3 regions of the Rhizobium sp. No.120 genome follow, and region 1 is predicted to be linked to each of the others. Evidence: predicted binding sites of a transcription regulator. Region 1 holds the regulator's gene; each other region holds the start of a gene.
The links. The regulator LexA, encoded in region 1, represses DNA repair genes until DNA is damaged. The targets are predictions, from matches to a motif close to TGTTCNNNNTGTGTTCNG.

Region 1 (2,266 bases):
ATCGCCGCCGCTTTGAAACGCTCGTCATCCGCCACAGCATCATCCGTACCGAACACCACGGCCGAAAAGCCATCTTCCCCCACCCGGAAGCGATAGGCCTGATCGCGCGCAACAAAAACATTGCCATCCAGGATGCTCCTCCCGCACTCTTCCGCGGATGCCACAGCCAAAGGCTCTAAATAGGTTTTATCGGCAAGATAAACGCAGGCATTCTGTGTGCCAAAGGGATGGCGCGCATCCGGAGCCACTGTAAAACCGAGCTTGCCGAGGCGCTCGCGCGCCAGGGCGATATCGACGGTCGGCAGCACAAGATGATCCAGTGGATGCTGTGACGAATTCATGGTTCCTCCTGTTTGCCTGTGGGAGCAGATTTGCGCCCATCCTTCGCTCAATTCAAGACAGGAACATGGACACTCGACGCACAGGGGCAGGACCGAAGGCAATCTCGCAAACGTGATCGCTGATTCTCAATTCCATCGGGCTTCAACGACGACGCGCAACATCGATCCGCTTCCTGGATACGCCGACCAAGTAATAAGGCATGAGAATGGAAATATCGACATTTCATATATTTTTCAAATCGTTGCAGCATGTATAGCGTCTCGACGTGTTAAGCCGATCCATTCGCAACTCGTGTTTATTTAATTGACCCTGCAAGGCTTTACCGAAATTTAAGCACTTGCGGAACACATATGGAACATATAGTGTCCGTTCTGGATTTGTTTCACGGCTTTTCTTGATTCTGGGGTTCCAAGACGATGTTGACGCGCAAGCAGCAGGAACTGCTTCTCTTCATTCACGAACGCATGAAGGAATCTGGTGTTCCGCCATCCTTCGACGAGATGAAGGATGCACTGGATCTGGCATCCAAATCCGGTATCCATCGTCTGATCACGGCGCTGGAGGAGCGCGGCTTTATCCGCCGGCTGCCGAACCGAGCCAGGGCCCTCGAAGTCATCAAGCTGCCGGAAGCCTATAGTCCAAGTCTGCAGCCTCGCCGCGGTTTTTCGCCGAGCGTCATCGAAGGCAGCCTCGGCAGGCCACAGCCCGCCGCTCCGCCCGCTCAGCCGAAGGTCGCAAATGACGATCATAGCGGTTCGGCTTCCGTGCCCGTGATGGGCCGGATTGCTGCCGGCGTTCCTATCTCGGCCATCCAGAACAATACACACGATATTACCGTTCCCGCCGACATGCTTGGTTCTGGCGAACATTATGCGCTTGAAGTCCGCGGGGATTCGATGATCGATGCGGGTATCTTCGACGGCGATACGGTCATTATCCGCAATTCGACGACAGCCAACCCGGGCGACATCGTCGTGGCGCTCGTCGACGACGAAGAGGCGACACTGAAGCGCTTCCGCCGCAAGGGTGCCTCCATCGCGCTGGAAGCCGCGAACCCAGCCTATGAAACCCGCATCTTCGGGCCGGATCGCGTGAAAGTTCAGGGTAAGCTCGTTGGCCTTATTCGTCGCTATCACTGACCGGTGAGTTGTCGACGACTGGTGGTGCCTTTGCAAGTGGCGCGTCAAATTTGCCGGTGCGCCAATCATAAGTTCGATGTCTGGTCCATGGCCGCTGCGGGTTCTCGAATGCGGCTGATATGATGGGCTTGTCGGCGGTAAGCATCATTTCGATGGAGCCGGTTTTGCGCAATGTCGCACCGGTTATGAGCATCGCTCCGGAGCGGCAGTAGTCCAGCCGCAGCCGGATATGTGTCACGATAATGTTCCCCGTGTCGCAAGCTGCGGGCAGGTAGGCTGCGTTCTCGATGGTGACCAATATCACGCCGTTTTCCAGCATGGCTACGCACCATGCTCCCTTCTGACAGGCAAAGCTTCCCTGCATGGTACGATCTAAGGCTTCCGCCATTGCTGTACCGACCGCCTTCTGCTCTTCGTTACTTAGTCGCTTATGCCGATCCGTCTTGCTGATCTGCGGAAGCCGGTCATCGGTCGCAAGCATCGTTGGCGGTTGATGTTCGGCCGCGACCAGCGCTTTTTGCCATTGCTCGAAGATGAAGGCCTGCGGTCTCTCGCGATTGGTGGAGAGAATATCATCCTGGCGCAAGGCAACGAGAATGCCATCTTCCGAGATCATCAGATCTGGCTTCGGCACGCCGGAGCCGAACGCAGCCACACCGACAGATGACGGCGATAGCAACAGTCCCAGATGGCGAAGCCTGGTCCGCAGCATGCTCATGATCAGGAATCCTGCGATGAAAGTCGGCATCAGCCAGCCGGGCTGGCGGCCGAAGGTGATATCGCCT
Region 2 (2,266 bases), on a different contig from region 1:
GCGATCGCCCTCTCGCTTGCCGCCATGATGCATCGCCTGGCATCCCCGTATATCGCCCGTTTGGGACGGCTCAACAACAGCCATGACTTCGTCGATGTCATCAGGCATGACGATGCGTCCGAGATACCGGGCATTGCCATCTGGCGCCCCGGCGAAACCCTGTTTTTCGGCAATGCCGATACGATCTTCAGCAAAATATTGTCCGGCAGCCGCAGTGAACCCGGATTGCGGGCAGCCATCCTCAGCCTGGAGGAGAGCTCCGATATCGACAGTACGGCGATGGACGCCTTGATGGAGTTCGACAGCGCGATGAAGCGAGCCGGCCTCCGCGTCCAGTTTGCCCGCGTGCATGACCGCGTTCGCGATCTCATGACGGTCGCCGGCATCGCCGACGTCGACAAGCGCTGCAGCTTCAGCGTCGATGATGCCGTGGCCGCAGTGATGGCGGATCAGCCGCCGTTGGCGTGAAGTGGCCGCTCAATCATGCAAAGTCCAATAGCAGAGGTGATCGTGCTTGGCGTCTCCTTGCAGGCTGTTGATGAGGACGAAATCCCTGGCGGTCCAACTCACGGGTTCTTCAAGCATGATGTCGGGAACGAGATGGCCCTGATAGAGCAGCGTCATATGCGGCTCGACGGGCTTTTCCTTAGTTGGCGCAACGCCCGTGAGCCGCATGGCATCGGCCAGTTCCTGATGGAGCGCCTTCAGTTCGGCATTCCCGTCCTTGTTCCAAAGCACAAGTGGGCGGTTGCCGCCGTTGCCGAAGCTGACCGCTCGATCGAAGAGGACGGTAAAGCGTGATTTCCTCACCCGCGAGGCCGCTTCCATGGCCGCAAATGCTATCTCCTCGGGCAAGCAGCGAAACGAGCCGATCGGGTAGAGTGTCACATGAAAGAGATCGGGCCGACGCGGCTTCGTGGAAAAGCGGTGCTGTCGGCGAAGATGTCCTGCAAGCTCATGACTGCGTGCGGCAATTGCCGCATCGGGCAGGAGAGCAAAATAGAACTCATTGATCGGCCCCTGATCGATTGGCGGCGGGGTTCTCGTGTGCGCTCCGCCCGCAAGATAGACCGAAAGCTGTCCATTGTTGTTCTTCATGGTGACTTCAAAGCTGTATCCGCTTTGTCCTCCTGCTTTTTGACCGCGAAACAATAGAAGAAAGCAGTTGCTAATTCAAGAACAAATAGAGAACAAATCTTGAAAGCTCTCTGTTGCAAGCGTCACTGAAAAAGCGATCGAATAAAAGGACGGCCTGATCTGTTCATTCCAGGTTCGGGCTTGCGCGCCCTATCTCACACCCAAAGGAATCACGATCATGCTTACCAGATCAGTCTTTGCGGCCGTTGTTTTCGCTCTCATCGGCTTTGGTATCGCTTCCTGCTCCACCTCGGGAGATCACAATTCCGGTGGCGGCATGACGCTGAACGCGCCTCCCACCGGCGGCGGATATTGATATCGCGCTTGCGATCGTCTCAGAGCCGCGCCGCCGACATCAAAACGGTGGCAATTCTCCTTCCTCGCAAGAATCGGGTTGAATTCGGTGCTCCCGAGGACGATTTTCATGACAAGTGGAAACACGGGAGCTTTCGTCATGAACGAGACAAGGCAAAATTACCTGATCTTCGAAACCGCGGGCGGCTTCTGCGGCATCGCCTGGAACGAGGTCGGCGTGCTGCGCTTTCAATTGCCGACCAAGGATGCGGGCGCGACCGAGCGCCTGCTTCTGCGCCGTTTGCCGAATGCGCAGCCTGGCAGCCCAAGCGTTGAAATCGCTGCAGTGGTTGCCAAGGTGAAGCGCTACTTCGCCGGCGAGGAAATCGACTTTTCCGACGTTACGCTCGATCTCGGCGAGCAGGACGCCTTCTTCAGGCAGATCTACGATGCCGCGCGCCAGGTCGGCTGGGGCCATACGACGACCTACGGCACTTTGGCCAAGCAGCTTGGTGCAGGGCCGGAAGCTGCACGCGATGTCGGGCAGGCCATGGCGAAGAACCCGGTCGCGCTGATCATTCCCTGCCATCGCGTTCTGGCGGCTGGCGGCAAGATCGGCGGCTTTTCCGCGCCGGGCGGCTCCAACTCCAAGGCTCGCATGCTGGAGTTGGAAGGCGTTCAGCTCGCGCCGCCAAAACCGGTGCAGCAGTCGCTAGCGTTTTGAGCCGAAAATCCCCATGTGCTGCAAAGGTCGTTCGCTCTATTCCTTCGGCCTCTGGCGAGGGCGGGAAAACAGCAGCGTATCCTTGTCGTTCAAACGTACCGGCTTCGGATC
Region 3 (2,266 bases), on a different contig from region 1:
TCTGCTTCGATCTCATCCATGATACGGGCATATTCCGTTGCCGCCGCGTCATCGCCATCGTAGAGAATTGGCCGAAGAAAGTCCCAGGCAGACAATCGAGGGCTCTCCGTCGCGGCTTTCTCCGCGATCAGCGCCTTTTGCAAAAGCTCTTTTGCTTCTTCTGAGAGGCTGCGCCCCGCCTGCTTTGCCCGTTCTGCAATATCCTGCTTCATCGGTTCGGAAATATCGCGAATCAAAAGATCGCTCACTTGCGCCTCCATTTGATATCAATGATATCATAGGCATCGCAACTCGATCTTTCAATAGCCGGGGATCACAGAGCCTTGGACTTCGCGGCCTTGGTGAACTTCTTGATCACCATCTCGCGCTTCAAGCGCGAGATATAGTCGATGAAGAGCACGCCGTTCAGGTGGTCGATCTCATGCTGCACGCAGGTCGCCAGCAGACCATCCGCCTCGGTGAGCTGCTCCTTGCCGTTGCGGTCCAGATGCTTGACGGTGACGCGCGCCGGGCGCTCCACCTCGGCGTAATAATCCGGAATGGAGAGGCAGCCTTCCTCATAGACCGAACGATCGTCCGAAGACGCGACGATTTCCGGATTGATGAAAACCAGCGGCTTCTTCTCTTCGCCTTCGCGCGCGACATCGATGACGAGCATGCGGCGGGGGACGCCGATCTGGATCGCTGCAAGGCCAATGCCCGGCGCGTCATACATGGTTTCCAGCATGTCGTCGGCGAGGCGCTGAATTTCGGTATCGATCTGCTCGACGGGCTTGGAAGCCTGGCGGAGCAGCGGATCGGGCAAAATGATGAGTGGCTTGATCGTCATGACGTTTCCCATAACGCATCTTGTTGTGCGATGGAATCGCCAAGATGGCGGTGAGGCGGTGTTTTTTCAACGGCCGCCATTTCGATCTGCGTAACTGGTCTGGAAGTTATGTTCACGTTTTGATCTAGATATTCATATCATTTTTGCTATGGTGTCGATGAGAACTTCACCAGTGCGCCAGGTTTCATGTCTTTCATCATCTTCGGCCAAGCCATTTCCACGGTCCAGCTTCTGACCGGCCTCGTTATCCTGCTTGCGATGGCAGTCATCGTCCTTTTCGTCCGCGGCAGGGCACGGGCCGAGGACGATGAGCTCGATACCGAGCATACGATGGCGGCGCTGCTGCGGTCACAGGCGGAGATGCAGGGGCGGCTTGCCACCATGGCAGAAGTCTTCGGCTCCAGGCAGGCCGAGCTCAATCAGGCCATCGGCCAGCGTCTCGACGGCATGTCACAGCGAGTGACGGCGACGATCGGAGAGCAGACGCGCTCGACGCATGAAAACCTGCGCCGCCTGCAGGAAAGGCTTGCCGTCATCGATGCCGCCCAGACCAATATCCAGACGCTCGCCAAGGATGTGGTCGGCTTGCAGGCCATTCTCTCCAATAAGCAGACGCGCGGAGCCTTCGGACAGGCGCGCATGGAAACCATTATCGCCGACGGGCTGCCCATGGGTGCCTATGCATTTCAGACAACGCTTTCCAACGGCTCGCGGCCGGACTGCACCGTGCGCATGCCGAATGGATCGCCGCCGCTCGTTATCGATGCCAAGTTTCCACTGGAAGCCTGGAACGCCATTCGCAGCGCCACCAGCCCCGAACATGGCAAGATCGCCGCACAGCAGTTCCGGAGGGATCTGGAACTGCATATCCGCGATATCTCGGAAAAATATCTGCTTCCCGGCGAGACGCAGGACACGGCCTTTCTCTTCGTGCCGTCCGAGTCGATCTTTGCCGAGATCCACGAGAATTTCGAGGCAATCGTGCAGAAAGCCCAGCGCGCGCGCATCGTCATCGTTTCGCCCTCGCTGCTGATGCTGTCGATCCAGGTCATCCAAGCTGTCCTAAAGGACCAGCGCATGCGCGAGCAGGCTCATGTCATCCAGAGCGAAGTGGCTCATCTGATGGACGACCTGTCACGCCTCGACGAGCGGGTGCGCAAGCTGCAAGGGCATTTCGCTATGGCGCAGAAGGATGTCGACATGATCGTCACTTCTGCCGACAAGCTCGCGAGGCGCGGCGAGCGGATAGAGGCGCTGGAATTCGAGGCCGTGAAAGAGCCCGCCAAGGCGCGCGCGGAAGAACGGCCCAAGCCTGCCGACAACCGCACAAGCCAACTCAAGCTTAGGGTAGTTGACGAAGACTGATCGCTTCGGCAGTGTCGCGCCCAATCGATGCATGATCCGAAAAGACAAAGGCAGCCTTTGGGCAGGATCATG

Region 2: a site for LexA is predicted at 1,176-1,193, ahead of ACYJRZ_RS06675 (2'-5' RNA ligase family protein). Genes of this name have one in related genera too.
Region 3: a site for LexA is predicted at 939-956, ahead of ACYJRZ_RS07350 (DNA recombination protein RmuC). Genes of this name have one in related genera too.

What each region holds. Positions count from the first base shown of each region.
Region 1 covers NZ_BAAJNQ010000003.1:98,596-100,861, forward strand. Annotated here, with positions in the region: gene ACYJRZ_RS11000 (VOC family protein) at 1-341, opposite strand, end outside; gene lexA (transcriptional repressor LexA) at 759-1,481, shown strand; gene ACYJRZ_RS11010 (ComEC/Rec2 family competence protein) at 1,462-2,266, opposite strand, start outside.
Region 2 covers NZ_BAAJNQ010000002.1:204,956-207,221, forward strand. Annotated here, with positions in the region: gene ACYJRZ_RS06670 (SulP family inorganic anion transporter) at 1-468, shown strand, start outside; gene ACYJRZ_RS06675 (2'-5' RNA ligase family protein) at 478-1,098, opposite strand; gene ACYJRZ_RS06680 (hypothetical protein) at 1,316-1,453, shown strand; gene ACYJRZ_RS06685 (methylated-DNA--[protein]-cysteine S-methyltransferase) at 1,592-2,155, shown strand; gene ACYJRZ_RS06690 (GNAT family N-acetyltransferase) at 2,192-2,266, opposite strand, start outside.
Region 3 covers NZ_BAAJNQ010000002.1:338,973-341,238, reverse strand. Annotated here, with positions in the region: gene ACYJRZ_RS07360 (FitA-like ribbon-helix-helix domain-containing protein) at 1-260, opposite strand, end outside; gene def (peptide deformylase) at 314-829, opposite strand; gene ACYJRZ_RS07350 (DNA recombination protein RmuC) at 1,016-2,194, shown strand.